DNA from 3 places in the Xanthomonas sp. F4 genome. Region 2 is predicted to be linked to each of the others. Evidence: predicted binding sites of a transcription regulator. Region 2 holds the regulator's gene; each other region holds the start of a gene.

Region 1 (7,118 bases), on a different contig from region 2:
CGCGCTGGCGCCGGCCAGCGGCAGCAGGCGCAGGTAGCGCACCTGCCGGCCGATCGGGATGCGCAGTTGCTGCAGCCGGTGTCCCTGGTTGCTCAGGTCGACCAGGGTCGCATCCGCCACCAGCACCTCCCAGTCGCGCAGGTCGTCGCTGCCCTCGACCCGGTAGCGCGCCTGCTGCGGCTGCGCGGCGGCGGCCCATTGCAGCGACACCGCGCGCAGCGGCGCGTGCAGCGCGCTGGCGTCGACCAGCCAGCCTGCGCCGGCGTCGGCCGCGCCGCTGGCCACACGGGTCTGGATGCGGCGCACGCTGCCGTCGCGGTCGCGTTCGGCGATCAGCTCCAGGTCCGGTGTGCGCCCATCGCGCGAGGCCGGCAGCGGAAACCACGGCAACGGCTGCCGGCGCGGCGTGGTCTCGGCCTGCTCGGCGGCGAACAAGGCGGCCGGCAACGGATCGCCCGCCGCGTTGAACACCTCCACGTCGCCCAACGAGGCGCGCTGTGCGCTGCGGTAGACCGCATCGTCGAGCTGCACGCGATAGGCCCCGGCATCGGCGTCCTGCAGGGTCAGCGGCCACTGCTGGGCGTAATCGTCGCGCTGGCTGGCGGCAAACGCGCATAGCGGCAGCCAGGCCAGCAGCAACGGACACAGCGCACGTCGGATCATGGGATGGCCTCCTCGGCCGGTTCGGCGGCGCGCGGCGGTGCCGGCGCCAGATAGCCGACCACGGTACACAACAGCCCGTAAGCGATGAACGACGCGATGCCGGCGACATTGCCGAGGTTGCCGCGGTCCACCAGCAACAGCTTGCCCAGCACGACCGCCATCAACACCGCACCGGCCAACCACAGCCCGCGCTGGCCGCGCCGCGAGCCCAGCACCCAGCCGAGCACGCCCAGCACGCTCCAGACCACGGTCAGGCTGGTCTGCGCCACCCCATTGCCCAACACGCCGGGCCACGGCACCGCCGCCCAATAGTGCACCGCATGCAGGGTGACGCTGGTGATCCACAGGAACCCGGCGCCGGCCAGCAGGTGCGTGCGCCAGGGACGCAGCAGCGCCGGCAGTTCGGGGCTGCGGGTCCAGCGCACGCCGAGCACCAGCAGCGCCAGTTGGGTCAGTTCCAGCGGGTTGAGCACCGGCACCCACGGCAGCGGCGCGCTGCTGCCAGGCCGGCCCAGGCTGTACAGCCAGGCCACCGCGAGCAGGCCGAAGTAGGTGCTCTGCAAGGCCGTGCGCCACGGCGCGAACGCCGCGCCCAGCGGCGCCGCCAACCAGGTCCAGCGCCACAGCGACAGCGCCGCGAACAGCAGCCAGGGCGCCACCAGCAGCATCCAGCGCCAGCCGGCGGCGAGACCGCTGTGCAGCGCCAGCCAGCCGCACAGCAAGGTGGCCACGATCGGCCACACCAGCCACCACACGTACTGCGCCGCGCGCGCCACGCCGCCGCCACTGTCGCGCAGGCACAGCAGGCTGCGCACGCCGAGCACGGCGTACAGCGCCCAGGCCCAGGCGCCATGCCCGGCAAACGGTTGCCCGTGCGCATCGGCCTGCCAGGCCGCCAGCGGCACCGCCAGCGCCAGGCTGCCCAGCGTGGTCGCGGCCAATGCCGGTGCCGGCCAGCGCCGCTGCGCTTCGGCGGCGAGCCAGCCGCTGACCGCGACCCAGGCCAGCAACACATCGGCACGCGCATCGGTGTCGACGAACCGCAGGATCTCGGCAACGCCGATGCCGCACCACCAGGCCAGCCCCCACAGGTAGTAGCCCAGCGCCGGCAGCGCGGCACGCTCGCGGCGGTAGCACCAGGCGCTGACGAAGCCGGCCAGGGCCAGCAGCAGCGCGCTCATGAAGGTGGCATTGACGATCGCCTGGGTGTCCTGCGCCACCGCGTCCAGGCCCACGGTGAAGCCGAACGCGGCCGCCAGTTGCAGGCCGGCGCCGCTGAGCTGCGGCAGCCAGCGCCGCTGACGCAGGCCCAGCCACACCAGCGCCGCGCCCTCCAGCGCGAACACGCTGGCGGTGGCCCGCGCGGACAGCGCCAACGGCACCGCCAGCGTGGCGAAGCCCACCGCCAGCACCGCATACGCCTGCCCCAGCAGCGCGAAGCGCGCACGCCGGATCAGCGCCGCCGCCAGCAGCGCATAGATCGCCGCCAGGCCCAGCGCGCAGAAGGCCAGCGGCAGGCGCTCGCCGCGCAGCAAACCGGCCTGCAGCGAGAACGCGATCAGCGGCGTGCCGAACAGCAGGCTGCCGTCGATCAGCGTGCTGCGCGTGGCCTCCTGGCGCCGCGCGTACAGGATCGGGATCAGCAGGTAGAAGGCGAAGAACAGCAGCAGGAACGGCTCGGTGCTGGCGAACTTGTCCGGCCGGTACTGCAGCACGCCCCACAGCGTGCCGATGCCGAAGGTAAAGCCGAACCCGAGCAGGTTCAGCACCCGCCACGGCCGGTACCAGGCGATCGCGAACACCGCCGCGTTGAGCAGCGCGTAGTAGGAGAACAGCGCGACGTGGTTGCCGCTGCCGGTGGACAGCCACAGCGGCGCGAGGAAGCCGGCCAGCGTGCCCAGCACCGCCAGCGTGCGCGACTCCTGCGCCACCGCCAGCACGCACATGCCCGCGACCAGCACGACGCTCAGCGCCAGCGCCGCGCCGGCGGGGATCAGCCCGGACAGCTTGAACGCGGCAAACACGGTCAGCAGCAGCACGCCGATCGCCCCGCCCTGCAGGGCCAGCGCAAAGCTGCGCTTGCGCGTGCGCTGGCGCCAGCCGAAGGCCAGGCCGGCCAGCGACGCGGCGGCGATGCCGGCATAACGCAACTCGATCGGCATGCGCAGCCAGCCCTGGTCGCCGGCGTACTTCAGCAGCGCGGCGACGCCGGCCAGCAGCACCAGCATGCCGATCTTGACCGGGACGTTGCCCTCGGTGAACCAGCGTTTGATCCCGCCCAGCAGCCGCTCGATCGGATCCGGCCGATGCAGCGCAGCGATCGCGGCGCTGGCGGCGGCGCGCGCCTGCGCCTGCTCCCGCTCGGCCTGTTCGACCGCGGCGGCCAGCGTCGCGAAATCGTCGGCCTGCGGCGGCACCGGCAAGGGCTGCGGCAGCGGCAGCGGCGGCAGCGGCGGCGGCGGCACGCCGGCATCCTCCGCGACCTGGTGCGGACGCGCGAGGTCGAGGGACGCCGCGATCGGCAGGCCCTCGGCCTCCACCTCGGGTTCGGCGGCAGCATCGGGCTTCCCGGCCGCGGCCACGGGGCCGGCCCAGGCCGTCGCAGGCGGCACCGGGGCGGCGGCCATCCGTGCGACCTGCGCCTCCAACGCGGCGAGCCGCTGGCGCAGACGCGATTGCCCCACCAGCGTCACGATCAACAGCACCGGCACCGCCAGCACCGCCAACACCACCAGCACGATCAACATCTCCATTCGACTCGCATCTCCACAGCGGTGGTGCGGCGCCACAAGGCGCCCATCCGGTGTCCGGCAGCGCCGGACCTGGCGCAGATGGTAGACGAGTTCGGTGCCGGCATCGGTCCGCGAACGCGGCCGCGACCCAGGCAGGGCAAGGCCCGACGTTCCGACGGACGGTCTTCACGCCACCCTCAAGGCGTTAGCTCGACGGCCGCTACACCCCTTACCACGTCGTGCGTCTGCTGTTCCCTCCCACCCCACCGGCAGCATGAATGAACCTACCCGCCCACCCCGCCGACGCGGGGATCGATGACCATATCCGCGCGGTCGTCGGCCTGTCCGACCAATTGCTGGGCCAGCTGCGCCGCTCGTTGCAGGGCATCGACGCGATCAACCGCACCACCCACATGATCTCGATGAACGCGCGCATCGAATCGGCGCGGATCGGCGCCGCCGGACGCGGCTTCAGCGTCATCGCGCAGGAAATGGACGGGCTGTCGCGACGCGTAGCCGAAGCCACGCAGGACCTGGACAAGGTCGCCGCGCGCACCAGTGCGGAGATGCGGCAGACGCTGGGCCGGCTGCAGGACGACGTGCGCCGCACCCGGCTCAGCGAACTGGCGCTGAGCAACATCGACCTGATCGACCGCAACCTCTATGAGCGCAGTTGCGACGTGCGCTGGTGGGCCACCGACGCCGCGGTCGTGGCGGCGGCACGCGCCGACAGCGACGCCGACGCACTGGCCTACGCATCGCGGCGCATGGGCCAGATCCTGGATTCGTACACGGTCTACTTCGACCTGATCCTGGCTGGCAGCGATGGCCGCATCCGCGCCAACGGCCGGCCGCGGCAGTTCGCCTCGGTCGGCAGCGACGTCTCCGCACAACCGTGGTTCGAGCAGGCCATGCGCACCCGCAGCGGCGAGGACTTCAGCTTTCAGGGCGTGCACCCCAGTGCGCTGGCCGATGGCGAGCGGGTGCTGGTGTACGCGTGCACGGTCCGTGAGGGGGGCCGCATCGATGGCCGCGTGCTCGGCGTGCTGGGCATCGTGTTCCGCTGGGACGCACTGGCGCAGACGATCGTGCAGCGCACGCCGCTGTCCGAATCCGAATGGGGCCGCAGCCGCGTCTGCATCGTCGACGCGCAGGGCCAGGTGCTGGCAGACTCGGCCGGACGCATGCTGCAGGAGCGGCTCGACTTCGACGGCCGCGAGGCCTTGTTCAAGCAACCGCGCGGCGCGGTGCTGATCGACCTCGATGGCCGGCCGCATTGCATTGCGCATGCCGCCTCGCCCGGCTACGAAACCTACCGCACCGGCTGGCACTCGCTGATCCTGCAGGCGCTGTAGTCGGTACACGACGCACCGCGTCCTGCGCAAAAAGCGGCAGCGGATCACAGGGCAGTGCGCGCTGCGTCAGGACGGTGCGCAGGTCACGCCATGCCGCATCGCGTTCGCGATCCGCCCACGAGCATCGCCGACACAGGTGTCGTCGCTGCCTGAACGCCGCTGCATGCCGTATTGACGGCGTCATTTCGCCATGCCTAAGCTCGTTGCGCCGCGCTGATGCCGGACCGACGCATCGCCTCGACGCGACCGGTGCACGCTGGATTGCAGACGCCACTCCCCAGGTAAACGGACATGACCATGAAACCCTTTCGCACCCTGCTGATCTCGACCCTGCTGGCCGCGTCCTTCGCCGCTCCCGCCCTGGCCGAAAAGGTCGACAATCCGGATCTCTACACCGCCGATGCGGTCAAGAAGAACATCGTCATCGGCAAGACCACCAAGGAAGAAGTGCGCGCCATCTATGGCGAGCCCAAGCACGTCTACAGGACTTCCGGAAAGGAAGGCGGTTACGAAAAGTCCTGGACCTACAGGCCGGGCGAGTCGCACGGCGAAAAAGTGCGCGGTACCGCGACGACGGTGCTCAAGCGCATGCTGCCGGGTTTCTACACCGGCCAGGCGATCAACGAGGCGCAGGACCACGGCGTCGGTGCACGCAACGTCAAGTCGTATGACCTGGAGGTTGAATTCGACGCCAAGGGCGTGGTCACCGACTATCGGCAGACCGAAAGCAACCAATCGCGCGACGCGCTGTAATCGCGAGGCCGAGCCAGCCTGCGGCATTCGACGCGCCGCGGCAGGGCCAGCGGCTCGTCACAACGAAAAAGGAGCGCGTGAGCGCTCCTTTTTCGTTGCCGCCTCGGCTTGGTTGGCGGCAGCGCCAGGCCATGCCGGACGCTGCCACAAGACCGCATCGCCCGCACTGGGCGGGCGACGCCTGGCCTTTTACTTCGCCACCACCTTGACCATTTCCAGGCACTTGTTGGAGTAGCCCCACTCGTTGTCGTACCAGGACACCAGCTTGACGAAGGTGCCATCCAGGGCGATGCCGGCGTCGGCATCGAAGATCGAGGTGCGTGCGTCGCCGCGGAAATCGGTCGCCACCACCTTGTCCTCGGTGTAGCCGAGGATGCCCTTCAGCGCGCCTTCGCTCTGCGCCTTCACTTCGGCACAGATCTCGGCGTAGGTGGCCGGCTTCTCCAGTTCCACGGTCAGGTCGACCACCGACACGTCCGAGGTCGGCACGCGGAAGCTCATGCCGGTGAGCTTCTTGTTCAACTCCGGGATCACCACGCCGACCGCCTTGGCCGCGCCGGTGCTGGACGGAATGATGTTCTCCAGGATGCCGCGGCCGCCGCGCCAATCCTTGTTGCTCGGGCCGTCCACGGTCTTCTGGGTGGCGGTGGCCGCGTGCACGGTGGTCATCAGGCCACGCTTGATGCCCCACTTGTCGTTGATCACCTTGGCCAGCGGCGCCAGGCAGTTGGTGGTGCAGCTGGCGTTGGAGACGATGGCCTGGCCGGCATAGGTGCTGTCGTTGACGCCGTAGACGAACATCGGCGTGTCGTCCTTCGACGGCGCCGACAGGATCACTTTCTTGGCGCCGGCGTCCAGATGCTTCTGCGCGGTTTCCTTGGTCAGGAACAGGCCGGTGGATTCGATCACCACGTCCACGCCGACCTCGCCCCACTTCAGCGCCGCCGGATCGCGTTCCTGGGTCAGGCGGATCTTCTTGCCGTTGACCAGCAGGTGACCGCCGTCGACCGACACCTCGCCCTCGAAGCGGCCGTGCACGGAGTCGTACTGCAGCATGTAGGCCAGATAATCCGGCTCCAGCAGGTCGTTGATGGCGACGATCTCGATGTCGCTGCCGAAATTCTGCACCGCCGAGCGCAGCACGTTGCGCCCGATGCGACCGAAACCGTTGATGCCGACCTTGATTGCCATTTCAGTAGCTCCTGCGGCCGCGCCTGGCGCGGCGGATGGAAGGGGAAATCCCATTCTAGCAGGCCAGCCGCGCCCCGCCGGACACGCCGGTTTGATCAGGATCAAGGCGCCACGGTGCGCCGCGCCGGACACTGCGCCCACACCCAACCGAGACTCCACCATGCGTACCCCCTCCCCCTTCCTGCTCACCGGCCTGGCCGCCGCCCTGACCCTGTGCGCCCTGCCGGCGCTGGCGCAGTCGCAAGGCGACTGGACCATCGGCATCGGCGCCCACCAGGTCAATCCGAAGTCCGACAACGGCGCGTTGGCCGGCGGCACCCTGCCGCTGCGCATCGACAGCAACATCCGCCCGACGGTGACCTTCGAGTATTTCGTGCAGCAGAACCTGGGCGTGGAAGTACTGGCCGCGCTGCCGTTCGAGCAC
Region 2 (7,118 bases):
TGCCGGCGCTGCTGGTGTCCTCGGCGGTGGCGATGCTGGTCACCCGCGCCTCGCGCTCGCAGGACATGGGCGCGTCGATGATGGGCCAGGTGTTCGGCCAGCATAAGGCGCTGGCGGTGGCCGCGGCGATCATGGGCCTGGTCGGCCTGATCCCGGGCATGCCCAACGTCGCTTTCTTGACGCTGGCGCTGATCCTGGGCCTGCTGGCCTGGAAGATGTGGAAGCGTAGCCTGCAGCCGACCCCGGCCGCCGCCGAGGCGGCGCCGCAGGCTGCGGCCGCGGCCCAGGCCAATGCCGAACTGGGCTGGGACGAACTGCGTCCGATCGACCCGCTGGGCCTGGAGGTCGGCTACCGGCTGATCCCGCTGGTGGACAAGGCCCAGGGCGGCGAGCTGATGGCGCGCATCAAGGGCGTACGCCGCAAGCTGACCCAGGACATCGGCTTCCTGGTGCCGCCGGTACACATCCGCGACAACCTGGAACTGCCCGCCAACGCCTACCGCCTGCTGGTGCACGGGGTGCCGGTGGCCACCGCCGACATCCACCCGGACCGCGAACTGGCGCTGGACCCGGGCGGCGCGCTCGGCAAGATCGACGGCATCGCCGGCAAGGATCCGGCGTTCGGCCTGGATGCGACCTGGATCCAGCCGCACCTGCGCGCCCAGGCCGAGACCATGGGCTACACCGTGGTCGACCCGGCGACGGTGATCGCCACGCACCTTTCGCACCTGATCCGCGAACATGCCCCGGAACTGCTCGGCCACGAGGAAGTGCAGCAACTGCTGGCGACCCTGGCCAAGAGCGCGCCCAAGCTGGTCGAGGACCTCACCCCCAAGGCGCTGCCGCTGTCGGTGGTGGTGCGGGTGCTGCAGAACCTGCTGATCGAGAAGATCCCGGTGCGGCAGCTGCGCAAGATCGTCGAGGCCCTGGTCGAGCACGCGCCGCAGAGTCAGGAACCCGGCGCACTCACCGCCGCCGTACGCAACGCCCTGGGCCGGTTCATCGTCCAGGAGATCGCCGGCATGGCCCCGGAACTGCCGGTGTTCACCCTGGCCCCGCAATTGGAACGTGTCTTGCAGGACTCTACCCAGGGCAACGGCGCGGCGCTGGAACCCGGACTGGCCGAACGCTTGCACCAAAGTCTGGCGGACTGCGTGAGCAAGCAGGAGGCGCGCAACGAACCGGCAGTGGTGCTGGTGCCGGCGCAGGTCCGCGCCGCCCTCGCCCGCCTGGTCCGCCACAGCGTCCCCGCGCTGTCGGTCCTGTCCTACAGCGAAGTGCCGGAGGACAAGCGGCTGAAGTTGGTCGGCACGATCAGCTGATTGGCGGGGATTGGTGATTTGGGATTCGGGAGTCGCAACAGCGGGCCCGGCACGCGGAGAGAGACAGCAATGACACGAACGAACACAACCAGAGCAAGGCGACCGGATAGCAGCCATGCCATGGCGGCCTCCGCAACCAATCCCCACTCCCCAATCCCGAATCCCGGCACTCACCCATGAAGATCAAACGCTTTGTCGCCCCCGACATGCGCACCGCCTTCCGGATGGTGCGCGACGAGCACGGTCCGGATGCGGTGATCCTGTCCAACCGGCGTACCGACGAGGGCATCGAGATCGTCGCCGCCAGCAATTACGACGAGGCCCTGGTGCAGCGGGCGCTGGATTCGGTGCGCCCGGACGAGGCGCCACGCGCCGCCGCCGCGGCGCAGGCACCGGCCACTGCCGCACCGCGCGCCGCCCGCAGCGACAAGGCCGCGGCCAGCCCGGCGATGGCGATGATGGCCGCGATCAGCGAGCGCCGTGGTGGCGCCGCGGCGACCGCACCGGCCGCTGCCGCAGCGCGGCCGCTGACCCAGCCGGCGGCGCTGGCCGCCTCGGCCATGCCCGCCGCGGCCGCCCCGGCTGCCGCAGCGCGCCCGGCCGCAGCGGCCAAGGCCCCGGCACCGGCCACGGGCCGCGCCGACTTCAGCATCCCCGAGGACGTGTTCCGCAACGCCCCGATCAGCGTGCCCATGCCCAGCCCGTTCGCCGCCGCCACCGCGGCGCCGGCCGCCGAGGCCGTGCCGGCCTGGCGCGACGACGTCGCCGCGGTGGCGCTGACCCCGGTGGCGAGCCCGGCCCCGGCCGTGCCTGCGCCGAGCGCGGCCAAGCCGGACGCGCCGGCCACTGCCGGAATCCCGGCGGCCGCGACGCTGGCGGCGGTGCCGACCTTCCCGGCCCCGCAGAACGACGAACAATTGACGCAGCTGCGCGACGAACTGGCGCTGATGCGGCAGATGATCGAGCGCGAGATGAACCGCCTCACCGACGAACGCCTGCGCGGTTCGCCGGTCCGCGCCCAGGCCCTGGAATTGATGGACGACTATGGCTTCGACAGCGGCATCACCCGCGACGTGGTCATGCAGATCCCCGCCGACCTGGAGCTGCACCGCGGCCGCGGGCTGATGCTGGGCCTGCTGTCCAAGCGCCTGCCGATCGCTCCGCTGGACCCGATCGAGGAAGGCGGCGTGATCGCCCTGATCGGCCCCACCGGCGCCGGCAAGACCACCACCATCGCCAAGCTGGCCTCGCGCTTCCTGGAGCGCCATGCCGCCCGCGACGTGGCCCTGGTGACCACCGACACGGTCCGCGTCGGCGGCCGCGAACAGTTGCACAGCTACGGCCGCCAGCTCGGCATCGCCGTGCACGAGGCCGACAGCGACGCCGCGCTGCAGCAGTTGCTGGAGCGCCTGGCCGACTACAAGCTGGTGCTGATCGACACCGCCGGCATGGGCCAGCGCGACCGCGCCCTGGCCGCCCAGCTGCACTGGCTGCGCGCCTCGCGTGTGGTCCGATCCTTGCTGGTACTGCCTGCCAATGCCCATTTCTCCGACCTGGACGAGGTGGTGCGCCGGTTCGCCGGCGCCGACCCACAGGGGGTCATCATGACCAAGTTGGACGAGACCGGGCGGTTCGGCAGTGCCTTGTCGGTGGTCGTGGACCACCGCCTCCCCATCACCTGGGTGACCGATGGACAGCGCGTGCCGGACGACCTGCACCGCGCCAACGCCGCCAGCCTGGTATTGCGCCTTGAAGATTTGCGGCGCGCTGCCGATAAGCCCTGTACTCCGGAGCAGACCCATGCCGTCGCGTGACTACGTCAATCTGACCAATGCCTTCCCCCTGTCGGCGACGCGTAGCGAACCGCTGGGTCCGGTGCGCACCATCGCCGTGACCGGCGGCAAGGGCGGCGTGGGCAAGACCAACATCTCGGTCAACCTGTCCATGGCGCTGGCCGACATGGGCAAGCGCACCCTGCTGCTGGACGCCGACCTCGGCCTGGCCAACGTCGACGTGCTGCTGGGGCTGACGCCCAAGTTCACCGTGGCCGACCTGGTCGCCGGGCGCTGCACCCTCGAAGAAGTGCTGATCGACATGCCCAACGGGCTGATGGTGGTGCCCGCCGCCTCCGGCCGCCGTTACATGGCCGAGCTGCCGCCGGCCCAGCACGTGGGCCTGGTCAACGTGTTCTCCGAGCTGCAGCGCGAGCTGGACGTGATGATCGTCGACACCGCCGCCGGCATCACCGACAGCGTGCTGACCTTCTGCCAGGCCGCGCAGGACGCGGTGGTGGTGGTCTGCGACGAGCCGGCCTCGATCACCGACGCCTACGCCCTGATCAAGGTCCTCTCGCGCGAGCGCGGCGTGGACCGGGTGCAGATCGTCGCCAACATGGTGCGCGACCTCAACGAAGGCCGCCTGCTGTACGACAAGCTGAGCCGGGTCTGCGAGAAGTTCCTCGGCGACGTGTCGCTGAACTACCTGGGCTGCGTGCCGCAGGACGACTGGCTGCGCCTGTCGGTGCAGCGCCAGCAGCCGGTGGTCAAGGCCTACCCGTCCAGCCCGTCGGCGCAGGCGATCTCCGAGATCGCCCGGCGCACCGCGCGCTGGCAGGCGCCGACCGCCCCGCGCGGCAACGTCGAGTTCTTCGTCGAACGCATCATCCAGCGCGGGGTGGCCGCATGAACGCCGCCGCCCACTACCGCGCCGTCCAGCGCAACAGCGCCAACGACTACATCGCCCAGCACTCGGACCTAGTCCGGCGCATCGCCCATCACCTGGCGGCGCGACTGCCGGCCAGCGTCGAGATCGACGACCTGATCCAGGCCGGCATGATCGGCCTGATCGAGGCTTCGCGCAGCTACGACGCCGAACAGGGCGCCTCGTTCGAGACCTACGCCTCGATCCGCATCCGCGGCTCGATGATCGACGAGATCCGCCGCGGCGACTGGGTGCCGCGCTCGGTGCACCGCCGCGCCCGCGACGCCGCCTCGGCGATCCGCAAGATCGAACAGAGCACCGGCCGCGCCGCCGCCGCCAACGAAGTGGCCGCGGCGATGGACATGCCGCTTCCCGAATACCTGCGTTTGATGGAAGATGCCGCCCGCGGCCAGGTGCTGAGCCTGGAGTCGCGCATCGAGGACCATGGCGAGCTGGATACCATCGCCAAGGGCGGACCCAATCCGCAGCAGATGCTCGAGCGCAGCGAATTCGGCCGCGAGCTGGGCAAGGCCATTGCGCAGTTGCCCGAACGCGAGCAGTTGGTGCTGTCGCTGTACTACGAGCAGGAATTGAACCTCAAGGAAATCGGCGCGGTACTCGGGGTCAGCGAGTCGCGCGTGTGTCAGATCCATGGCCAGGCCACGGTACGGTTGCGCGGACGCCTGAAGGCGTTCGGTGTCGCCGATGCCGGTCTGGAAGACGAAGAATAGGAACCCTTAGGAGTCAGTGGTGAACAAGAACATGCGGATTTTGATCGTGGACGATTTCTCGACGATGCGGCGCATCGTCAAGAATCTGCTCGGCGATCTGGGCTTCACCAACACCGCCGAGGCCGAAGACGGCAACAGCGCCCTGGCCGCGCTGCGCTCGGCACCGTTCGAGTTCGTGGTCACCGACTGGAACATGCCCGGCATGACCGGCATCGATCTGCTGCGCAACATCCGCGCCGACGACAAGCTCAAGCACCTGCCGGTGCTGATGGTCACCGCCGAGGCCAAGCGCGAGCAGATCATCGAGGCCGCGCAGTGCGGCGTGAACGGCTACATCATCAAGCCGTTCACCGCGCAGACGCTGCAGGAGAAGCTGGGCAAGATCTTCGAACGCCTGGGAGCGACCGCCTAAATGGAAGCCACCGCCGAACGTACCGCCCTGATCGAACGCCTGCAAGGCGCGCTGGACGCGCTGGAGAACGGCGACGAGGCCGGCTGGCGCAGGGAGATCGACACCCTCGCCGCCTGGCGCACGCGGCCGATGATGCAGGGCCTGAGCCGGCTCGCGCGCGATCTGGGTCAGGCGCTCGGCGAACTGCCGGTGGTGCCCAGCGAGGCCGGCGAGCTGGACGACGCCTGCTCGCGTCTGGACCACGTGGTGGAGATGACCGAACAGGCCAGCCACCGCACCCTGGACCTGGCCGAGGAATGCCGCGCGCTGGCCAACCAGCTCGCCGCCGGCGGCCTCAGCGGCGACCAGGGCGAGATCCTCGACAAGATCCGCCACAACCTCACCGAAATGGCGCTGGCGCAGAGCTTCCAGGACCTGACCGGGCAGATCATCCGCCGCGTCGCCGGCATCGTGCGCCGCGTGCACGAAGGCTTCGGCGCGCTGGGGCTGCCGCCGAAGGAAGAACGCAAACCCGACGGCAGCCTGGCCGGCCCGGCCCTGCCCGGTCTGGACCGCCACGGCGTGTCGCAGAACGACGCCGACGACCTGCTGTCCGGACTGGGACTGTAATGCCATGAGCGCCGTACCCGACGACATCGCTGCCGACTTCATCATCGAGGCCCAGGAGATCCTGGACCGGCTCGGCGAGCAGTTGGTGTCGCTGGAGCAGGCGCCCGAGGACAGCGGCCAGCTCAACGCCGTGTTCCGCGGATTCCACACGCTCAAGGGCGGCGCCGGCTTCCTGGCGATCAACGCCATGGTCGAACTGTGCCACGCCGCGGAGGAAACCCTGGGCATGGCCCGCGCCGGCCAGGCCACCCTGCAGGCGCGGCACTTCGACGCCGCGCAGCAGTCGCTGGACTACCTGCAGTCGATGCTCGACGCCTTCGGCAGCGGCCAGGAGCCACCGCGTGCGCCGCCGGAACTGATCGCGCAGTTCGACGCGCACGGCGACGCCGCCCCGGCCCCGGCCCCGGCCAAGAGCGCCGCGCCGGCACCCGCCCCCGCAGCGGCCACCGCCGCGGCCGCGGGGGATCTGATCAGCGACGACGAATTCGAAGCGCTGCTGGACCAGTTGCACGGCGATGCGCCGCCGACGGCCACGCCGCAGGCGCTGCAGCCGGCGCCGCGCGCGCCCAGCGCCGCGCCCAAGGCCGCGGCCGCCCCGGCCAAGGCCGCCGAACCCGAACACACCGTGCGTGTGGACACCAAGCGCCTGGACGCGATCGTCAACCTGATCGGCGAACTGGTGCTCTCGCGCAACCGACTCAAGACCCTGCGCGTGCGCCTGCGCGACGAGGAACTGGACCGCGCGGTCAGCAGCCTGGATATCGCCACCGCGCGCCTGCAGTCGGCGGTCATGCGCACGCGCATGCAGCCGGTCGGCAAGGTGTTCTCGCGCTTCCCCAAGGTCGCGCGCGACGTCGCCCGCTCCCTCAACAAGGAAGTGGAACTGGAACTGATCGGCGCCGATACCGAACTGGACCGCAACCTGGTCGAGGCGCTGGCCGATCCGCTGGTGCACCTGGTGCGCAACGCCATCGACCACGGCATCGAGGCGCCGGCGCTGCGCGAGGCCACCGGCAAGCCGCGCGGCGGCCACGTGCGCCTGTCGGCGCAGCAGGAAGGCGACTACGTCAGCATCGAGGTGCAGGACGACGGCGCCGGCATCGACCCGGAACGGCTGCGCGCCAAGGCCCGCGAGAAGGGCCTGATCGACCCCGAGGCCGCCGCCCGCCTGACCACCGAGGAATGCCTGCACCTGGTGTTCCTGCCCGGCTTCTCGACCAAGGCCGAAGTCACCGACATCTCCGGCCGCGGCGTCGGCATGGACGTGGTGCAGTCGCGCATCCGCGAGCTCAGCGGACAGATCCAGATCCAGTCGGAACTGGGTCGCGGCAGCCGCTTCCTGAT
Region 3 (7,118 bases), on a different contig from region 2:
GACCAGTTGGTTGATGTCGCCGGCCAGGGCTCGGTAGGCGCCGCTGGCCTGCACCGCATCCAGCATCACGTCGCAATCGCCGGCGGCATGCGCACTGGTCATGTGCGCGACGTCGGCCTGCAGCTGCCGCAGCGGCCGCTGCGCGGCGAGCAGCGCCTGGCCGATCTCGCTGCCGCCAGCCGTTGCGTCAACGCGGTCCAGTTCGCCCTGCGCCAGCGCCTGCAGGCCGGTGCGGGCCAGCTCCAGTTCGCGCTGCGCGGCGGCGGCTGCGTGCTGTGCCGCGCGTACGCTGCGGCCCAGCACCGCGGCGGCGACCAGCGTGGCCACGGCGATCAGGGTCCATGCAAGGGCGCCGCTCAGCGGCAGTGCCACCGCTGCGACGGCCGCGGCGGCGGGCAGGACGACGGCGGCAACGGCGGCCGTCGGTAGTGTGATAAGGCGCGTCCGGTTCTGGGACATGACTGCGATTCCTGAAAGAGGGTACGGCAGAGGGATGATGGCGGGCATGGCGGCGGCTCAGGCCGCCAGCGATTCGGCGCCGGGTTGCAACTGACCGAGCAGCGACGGCACGTCCAGGATCAGCGCGACCCCGCCGCTGCCGAGGATGCTGGAGCCGCTGATGCCCTTGACCTGGGCGAAGACCTTGGAGAGCGGCTTGATCACGGTCTGCCACTCGCCGAGCAGGGTGTCGACCACCAGGCCGAAACGCTGCGCGCCCTGGCGGATCACCACGATGCTCTCGCGCGCCGGGGGCGCGCCGGCGATGGCGAACAGCGAACGCAGGCGCACGTAGGGCAGTACGTTGCCGCGCAGGTCGATGTACTCGCTCTGGTAGTTCGGCGCGAACTCCACGCATTCCTCGACCACGTCCAGCGGCACCACGAACACCGACTTGCCGACCCCGACCTGGAAGCCGTTGATGATTGCCAGGGTCAGCGGCAGCCGCACCGAGATGGTGGTGCCGACGTCCTGCTGGCTGCTGATGTCCACGCTGCCGCGCAGCGCGGCGATATTGCGCTTGACCACGTCCATGCCGACGCCGCGGCCGGACAGGTTGGTGACCTTTTCGGCGGTGGAGAAGCCCGGTTCGAAGATCAGTGCGAACACTTCGCGGTCGGAGAGCAGGCGGCCGGGTTCGATCAGGCCGCGTTCCAGCGCCTTGGCCAGGATCCGGTCGCGGTTGAGGCCGCCGCCGTCGTCGCTGATCTGGATGACGATGCTGCCGGAATCGTGGAAGGCGTTGAGCCGCACCGTGCCGCGCACCGGCTTGCCGCGCGCCTGGCGCACCTCGGCCGGTTCGATGCCGTGGTCCATGGCGTTGCGCACCAGGTGGGTCAGCGGATCGGCGATCTTCTCCACCACCGACTTGTCCAGCTCGGTGTCCTCGCCGTTGACCACCAGCACGATGTCCTTGCCCAGTTCGCGGGCGACGTCGTGGACCACGCGGTGGAAGCGGCTGAAGGTGCCGCCGATCTTGACCATGCGCAGTTGCAGCGCGCTTTCGCGCACTTCCTCGACCAGCCCGGCGAGGATCGAGGTGGATTCCAGCAACTGCGCATCGCCGGTGCGCTGCGCGTTGGCGCCGGTGCTGGCGACGGCGATGATCAATTCGCCGACCAGGTCGATCATGCGGTCGAGCTTGTCGGCGTCGACGCGGATCGAGCCGCCTTCGCCGCGTGCGCCCGCGGCCTTGGCCGTGCCGGCGCTGGCAGCGGTGGGCGCTGCCGCGGCCGGCGCGCCGGCCATGGCCGCTGCGGCCGCAACTGGCGCCTCCACCAGGGCGCTGGCGCTCTCGAATCCGGCGAAATCGTCGGCGCTGGCCTGGCTGCCGGCTTCGGCCACCAGCAGCGGCAGATCCAGGTTGGCGGCATCGCCGTTCGGCTCCACCGCCAGCACCTGCAGGTCGCAGTCGTCGCGCACGAATTCGAAGATGTCCTCGATCGCGGCCTGCTGCGCGTCGCTGCGCAACAGGATGTCGAAGCCCAGGTAGCAGGCCTCCGGATCCAGCTCCGGCAGCGCCGGCACGCGCTCGTGGTGGGTGCGCACCGCTTCCAGCGTGCCCAGGCTGCGCAGGCAGCGGATCAGGTGCAGCGGCGAATTGCCGAAGCGCAGCGCATCGGCGAACAGCTGCAGCGAGATCCGCCAGTAGCCGGTATGCGCGGGCGCGGCCGGCACTGCCGGCGTTGCCGTGGCAGCGCCGGTCGTGGCGGCCGGCGCAGCGGCAGGTTGCAGGTAGGTCTGCAGCCGTTCCAGCAGCGGCGCGCCCTCGGCGGCCAGCGTGGCTTCGTCGGCCTCGGCGCCGGCGGCGGCTTCCACCAGCGCGCGGATGTGGTCGCAGCAGGCCAGCATCAATTGGATCAAGTCCGAATCCAGCGCGACGGCGTGCTCGCGCACCAGGTCCAGCACGCTCTCCACCACATGGGTGAAGCCGACCAGCTGCGCCAGGTCGAACAGGCCGCCGGAGCCCTTGATGGTGTGGGCGCCCCGGAAGATCGCGTTGACCGCGTCGGGACCGGCTTCGCCGCGCTCGGCTTCCAGCAGATTGCGTTCCATGTCCTCGAGCAGGTCGCGGCTCTCGGCGATGAAGGTCTGCAGCAATTGATCCATGTTCATGTCGTGCTGCCGATTAGTGAAGAGTGTCGTCGCCGACGCGCTCGAACGCGTCGCCCAGGCCGAGCAGGTCCAGCGCGTCGCTGACCGCCTTGCTGCAGCCCTCCAGCTGCAAGGGTCGCCCCAGGGCGCGCAGCGCGGCCTGGGTGGCCAGCAGCAACTGCACGCCGGTAGCGTCGATGTCGGCCACCGCCTGCAACTGCAGGCGCAGGCCGCCGGGATGCTCCAGCGCGGGCAGCAGCAGCGGCTTCAGTTCGGCCGCGCGGCGGATGGTCATGTCGCCGTCCACGCTCAACTGCAGCGGCGAATCCTGTTCATCGGGGGGCGTCGAACGCATGGCGGGTCTCCGGCAGTAGGGCGAATGGAAAGCCGGCGGCACGCCGTGAAGGGCATGTGTAGGCTTCGGTACCAGCGATATCGGCGCGGTCAGGAAATATTTAGGTTGAGTGACGCATTTGTCTCGCATGCCGGACACGGGCCTGAGTGGTTCAGATCCGTGCCAGGACGCGCATCCCATAACCGTGCCGATTGGGGCAGGTTCCCAAGTCGTTGCACGTGCCGTGCCAATCGCGGCAGCGTGTGAAGGCGTCAAAAAGCTGCGCGACACGCAGGCGCAACGGCCGTCTTCACATGAAGACCGGTTGCGTGGGGTGGTCAGCGAGGGTAGGCGCGCGCCTTACGCCAACGTGTGTGGCGGCGGCTTGTCAGGACGGGATGAGTGGGCGACCGTGTGGCTGAGCCCACGGTCGCGTGCGCGCAGACGCGGGCAGGATCGCCCGCGTCGCTCAGCGTGGCGACAGCGCGGTCAGCAGGCCGCGCGCGGCGTTGAAGCGATCGACCGCTTCCGGCAGCGGCAGCTTGAGCTTCAGCTTGTCCGGGCCATCCATCGCGTACAGCTTGGGCTGCTTCTGGATCATCTGGATGATGGTCATCGGATCCACGTTGGGCTTGGCCTCGAACACCAGGCGCCCGCCGTGTTCGCCCAGTTCCAGCTTGCGGATGCCCAGCGCGTTGGCCTGCAGCTTCAGCTCGGCGATCGCGAACAGGTGCTTCACCGGATCCGGCAGCAGGCCGAAGCGGTCGATCATCTCCACCTGCAGTTCGCGCAGGCCGTCGCTGTCGCGGGCGCTGGAAATGCGCTTGTACAAGGTGAGGCGGGTGTGTACGTCGGGCAGGTAGTCGTCGGGGATCAGCGCAGGCACATGCAGTTCCACCTCGGCACCGCGCGCTTCCTCGCCGGCGTCCAGGTCCGGCAGCTTGCCCTGGCGGATGCTGCGCACCGCGCGTTCCAGCAGTTCGGTGTACAGGCTGAAGCCGACCTCGGCCATCTGCCCACTCTGGTCCTCGCCGAGCAGTTCGCCGGCACCGCGGATCTCCAGGTCGTGCGTGGCCAGGGTGAAGCCGGCACCCAGTTCGTCCATCGAGGCGATGGCGTCCAGGCGCTTCTGCGCATCGGGAGTGATGCTGCGCCGGTCCGGCACCAGCAGATAGGCATAGGCGCGGTGATGCGAACGGCCGACGCGGCCGCGTAACTGGTGCAACTGCGCCAGCCCGAAGCGGTCGGCGCGGTTGATGACGATGGTGTTGGCGTTGGGGATGTCGATGCCCGATTCGATGATCGTGGTCGACAGCAGCACGTTGAAGCGCTGCTTCTGGAAATCCAGCATCACCTTTTCCAGCTCGCGCTCGGGCATCTGCCCGTGGGCGATGCCGATGCGCGCCTCCGGCACCAGCTCGCTCAGTTCGCGCTGCATGCGGCCGATGCTCTCCACGTCGTTGTGCAGGAAGTACAGCTGGCCGCCGCGCGCCAGTTCGCGCTGGAAGGCTTCGCGCAGCAGCGCGTTGTCCCACTGGGTGACGAAGGTCTGCACCGCCAGCCGGTTCGGCGGCGGGGTGGCGATGATCGACAGGTCGCGCAGGCCGGCCATGGCCATGTTCAAGGTGCGCGGGATCGGCGTGGCGGTCAGGGTCAGCAGGTGCACATTGGCGCGCAGCGCCTTCAGCGCTTCCTTCTGACGCACGCCGAAGCGCTGCTCCTCGTCGACGATGACCAGACCCAGGTCCTTGAACTTCACGTCCGGCTGCAGCAGACGATGGGTGCCGACGATCACGTCGATACTGCCGGCGGCGACCTTCTCCAGTTCGGCCTTGATCTCCTTGCTGCTCTTGAAGCGCGACAGCACCTCGACCCTGAGCGGGTAATCGGCGAAGCGGTCGCGGAAGTTGCGGTAGTGCTGTTCGGCCAGCAGCGTCGTCGGCACCAGCACCGCCACCTGCTTGCCGGCGCTGGCCGCAGCGAAGGCCGCGCGCACCGCGACCTCGGTCTTGCCGAAGCCGACGTCGCCGCAGACCACACGGTCCATCGGCTGGCTGCTGGCCAGGTCGCGCAGGGTGGCGTCGATCGCGGCCAACTGGTCGGGGGTTTCCTCGAACGGGAAGCCGGCGGCGAACGGCTCGTACATCGCGCGGTCCACCTGCAGCGCCAGCCCGGCACGGGCCTGGCGGCGCGCCTGGATCTCCAGAAGTTCGGCTGCGACGTCGCGCACCTTCTCGGCGGCCTTGCGCTTGGCCTTGGTCCACTGCTCGCCGCCCAGCGAGTGCAGCGGCGCAGTCTCGGCCGAGGCGCCGGAGTAGCGGCTGATCAGGTGCAACTGCGTGACCGGCACGTACAGGCGGTCGCCCTTGGCGTATTCGATTTCCAGGAACTCGCCGGGCATGCCGCCGGCATCGAGCACGATCAGCCCGCGGTAGCGGCCGACGCCATGATCCTCGTGCACGATCGGCGCGCCCTCGGACAGCTCGCCCAGGTCACGGATGATCGCTTCCGGCTCGCGCCCCACGCGCCGGCTGCGCCGCGGCTGGCTGGCGCGTTCGGGAAACAACTGGCGCTCGGTCAGCACCGCGATGCGCGGCGCCTCCAGCGCGAAGCCGTCGTCCAGCGGCGCCACCGCAATGGCGAAACGTGCAGCATCAAGCCCCTCTCCCTCCGGGAGAGGGGTTGGGGTGAGGGTACGACCGCTAGTGGAGTTCGTCTGCGCAGCCGTGAACGTTGCCGAAGAACCCGCCTTCTTCGTTCCCGACCGCGCGCGCGCCGTACCCTCATCCGGCGCTTCGCGCCCCCTTCTCCCAGTGGGAGAAGGGAGGAATGCCGAGAAGTTCGGCAGCACCTCGGGCTTCAACTCCGCGGCGGCCAACACTTCCAGCAGCGCCTCGCGGCGGCCGGGCGAATCGGCGGCGATCAGCACCCGGCCCGGGTAGTGGTCGAGGAAACTCTTCAGCGCCGCACCCGGCGCAGCGTCCTTGGCCGCCACCGGCAGCGGCGGCAGCGGCTGGTCGCCCAGCGCCTGCGCCTCGTCGATGCGCGGATGGTCGGCGGCCCACACGTCGATGCGCGGCAACCCGTTGAGGCGTTCGCGCAACACGTCGGGTGCCTGGTACAGCTCTTCCGGCGCCAGCAGCGGGCGCTCCACGTCGTGGCGGCGTTGCTCGTAGCGGGCCTGGGTCTGCGCCCAGAACGCATCGGCGGCGGCACCCACGCCCGGCGCGATCAGCGGCAGCACGTGCTCGCCCAGATAATCGAACAGGGTAGCGGTGGTCTCGCGCGCGCTGCTGCCGCGGCTGTCCTGGAAGAACAGCGGCAGGTAGTACTCGATGCCCGACGGCGCCAGGCCGGCCTTCAGATCCTGGTACAGCGCACTGCGCCGGGTGTCGACGTCGAAGCGCTCGCGCAGTGCGGTCAGCACCCGCTCCACGCTGACGTCGTCCATCGGCACCTCGCGTCCGGGCAGCATGTGCACCGCCTGCACATGGTCCAGCGAGCGCTGCGATTCCGGATCGAAGGCGCGGATCGAGTCGATGTCCTCGTCCAGCAGTTCGATGCGCAGCGGCGCCTCGGTGCCCATCGGGTACACGTCGAGCAGGCCGCCGCGCACGGCGAAATCGCCCGGGTCCATCACCTGCGGCACGTTGCGGTAGCCGGCACTTTCCAGCCGGCGCTTCTCCGCATCCAGGTCCAGGCGCTGGCCCACGCGCAGGTCGAAACTGCCGCCGACGATGTAGCGCAGTGGCGCCACTCGCTGCATCAGCGTCTGCACCGGCACCACCACGATGCCCTGGGTCAATGTCGGCAGCCGGTGCAGCGCCGCCAGGCGCTGGCTGACGATGTCCGGGTGCGGACTGAACTGGTCGTAGGGCAGGGTTTCCCAATCCGGGAACGGCACCACCGGCAGGCCGTGATCGTCGCCGATCAGGCTGTGCAGGTCGGCTTCGAGCTGATGCGCGCTCTGGTTGTCGCGGGCGACCACCAGCAACGGACCGCGATGCGCGGCCGCGGCGCAGGCGATGTGCCAAGCCAATGCGGTGGAGGACGCGGGAGCGCGCCAGTGCGCGCGGAGCTGGCCGGATCTGGGCAGCGGCGGAACGGGGAAGGGAAGGGGCGGCATGGACCGTGGAGTTTAGCAAAGCCGGGTGCCGCAACCGGCGCGGTGCGACCCGGCAAACGCCGCGCG

What was found. Region 2 encodes FliA, which starts transcription of late flagellar genes. Its sites were predicted from a motif close to TAAAGTTTNNCNNNCNNNGGCCGATAA; they were not measured.
Region 1: the regulator FliA is predicted to act here: its motif matches at 3,593-3,619, upstream of FHR66_RS18445 (methyl-accepting chemotaxis protein).
Region 3: the regulator FliA is predicted to act here: its motif matches at 3,025-3,051, upstream of FHR66_RS05860 (STAS domain-containing protein).

Annotation. Positions count from the first base shown of each region.
Region 1 is NZ_JAASQX010000007.1:102,346-109,463, forward strand. Features, by position in the region: gene FHR66_RS18435 (DUF3999 domain-containing protein) at 1-663, opposite strand, end outside; gene FHR66_RS18440 (DUF2339 domain-containing protein) at 660-3,416, opposite strand; gene FHR66_RS18445 (methyl-accepting chemotaxis protein) at 3,674-4,750, shown strand; gene FHR66_RS18450 (hypothetical protein) at 5,042-5,503, shown strand; gene gap (type I glyceraldehyde-3-phosphate dehydrogenase) at 5,693-6,694, opposite strand; gene FHR66_RS18460 (OmpW/AlkL family protein) at 6,855-7,118, shown strand, end outside.
Region 2 is NZ_JAASQX010000002.1:96,487-103,604, reverse strand. Features, by position in the region: gene flhA (flagellar biosynthesis protein FlhA) at 1-1,322, shown strand, start outside; gene flhF (flagellar biosynthesis protein FlhF) at 1,499-3,136, shown strand; gene FHR66_RS08340 (MinD/ParA family ATP-binding protein) at 3,123-4,007, shown strand; gene FHR66_RS08335 (RNA polymerase sigma factor FliA) at 4,004-4,753, shown strand; gene cheY (chemotaxis response regulator CheY) at 4,773-5,165, shown strand; gene FHR66_RS08325 (protein phosphatase CheZ) at 5,166-5,774, shown strand; gene FHR66_RS08320 (chemotaxis protein CheA) at 5,779-7,118, shown strand, end outside.
Region 3 is NZ_JAASQX010000001.1:1,324,267-1,331,384, forward strand. Features, by position in the region: gene FHR66_RS05850 (methyl-accepting chemotaxis protein) at 1-459, opposite strand, end outside; gene FHR66_RS05855 (chemotaxis protein CheA) at 517-2,613, opposite strand; gene FHR66_RS05860 (STAS domain-containing protein) at 2,627-2,947, opposite strand; gene mfd (transcription-repair coupling factor) at 3,396-7,052, opposite strand.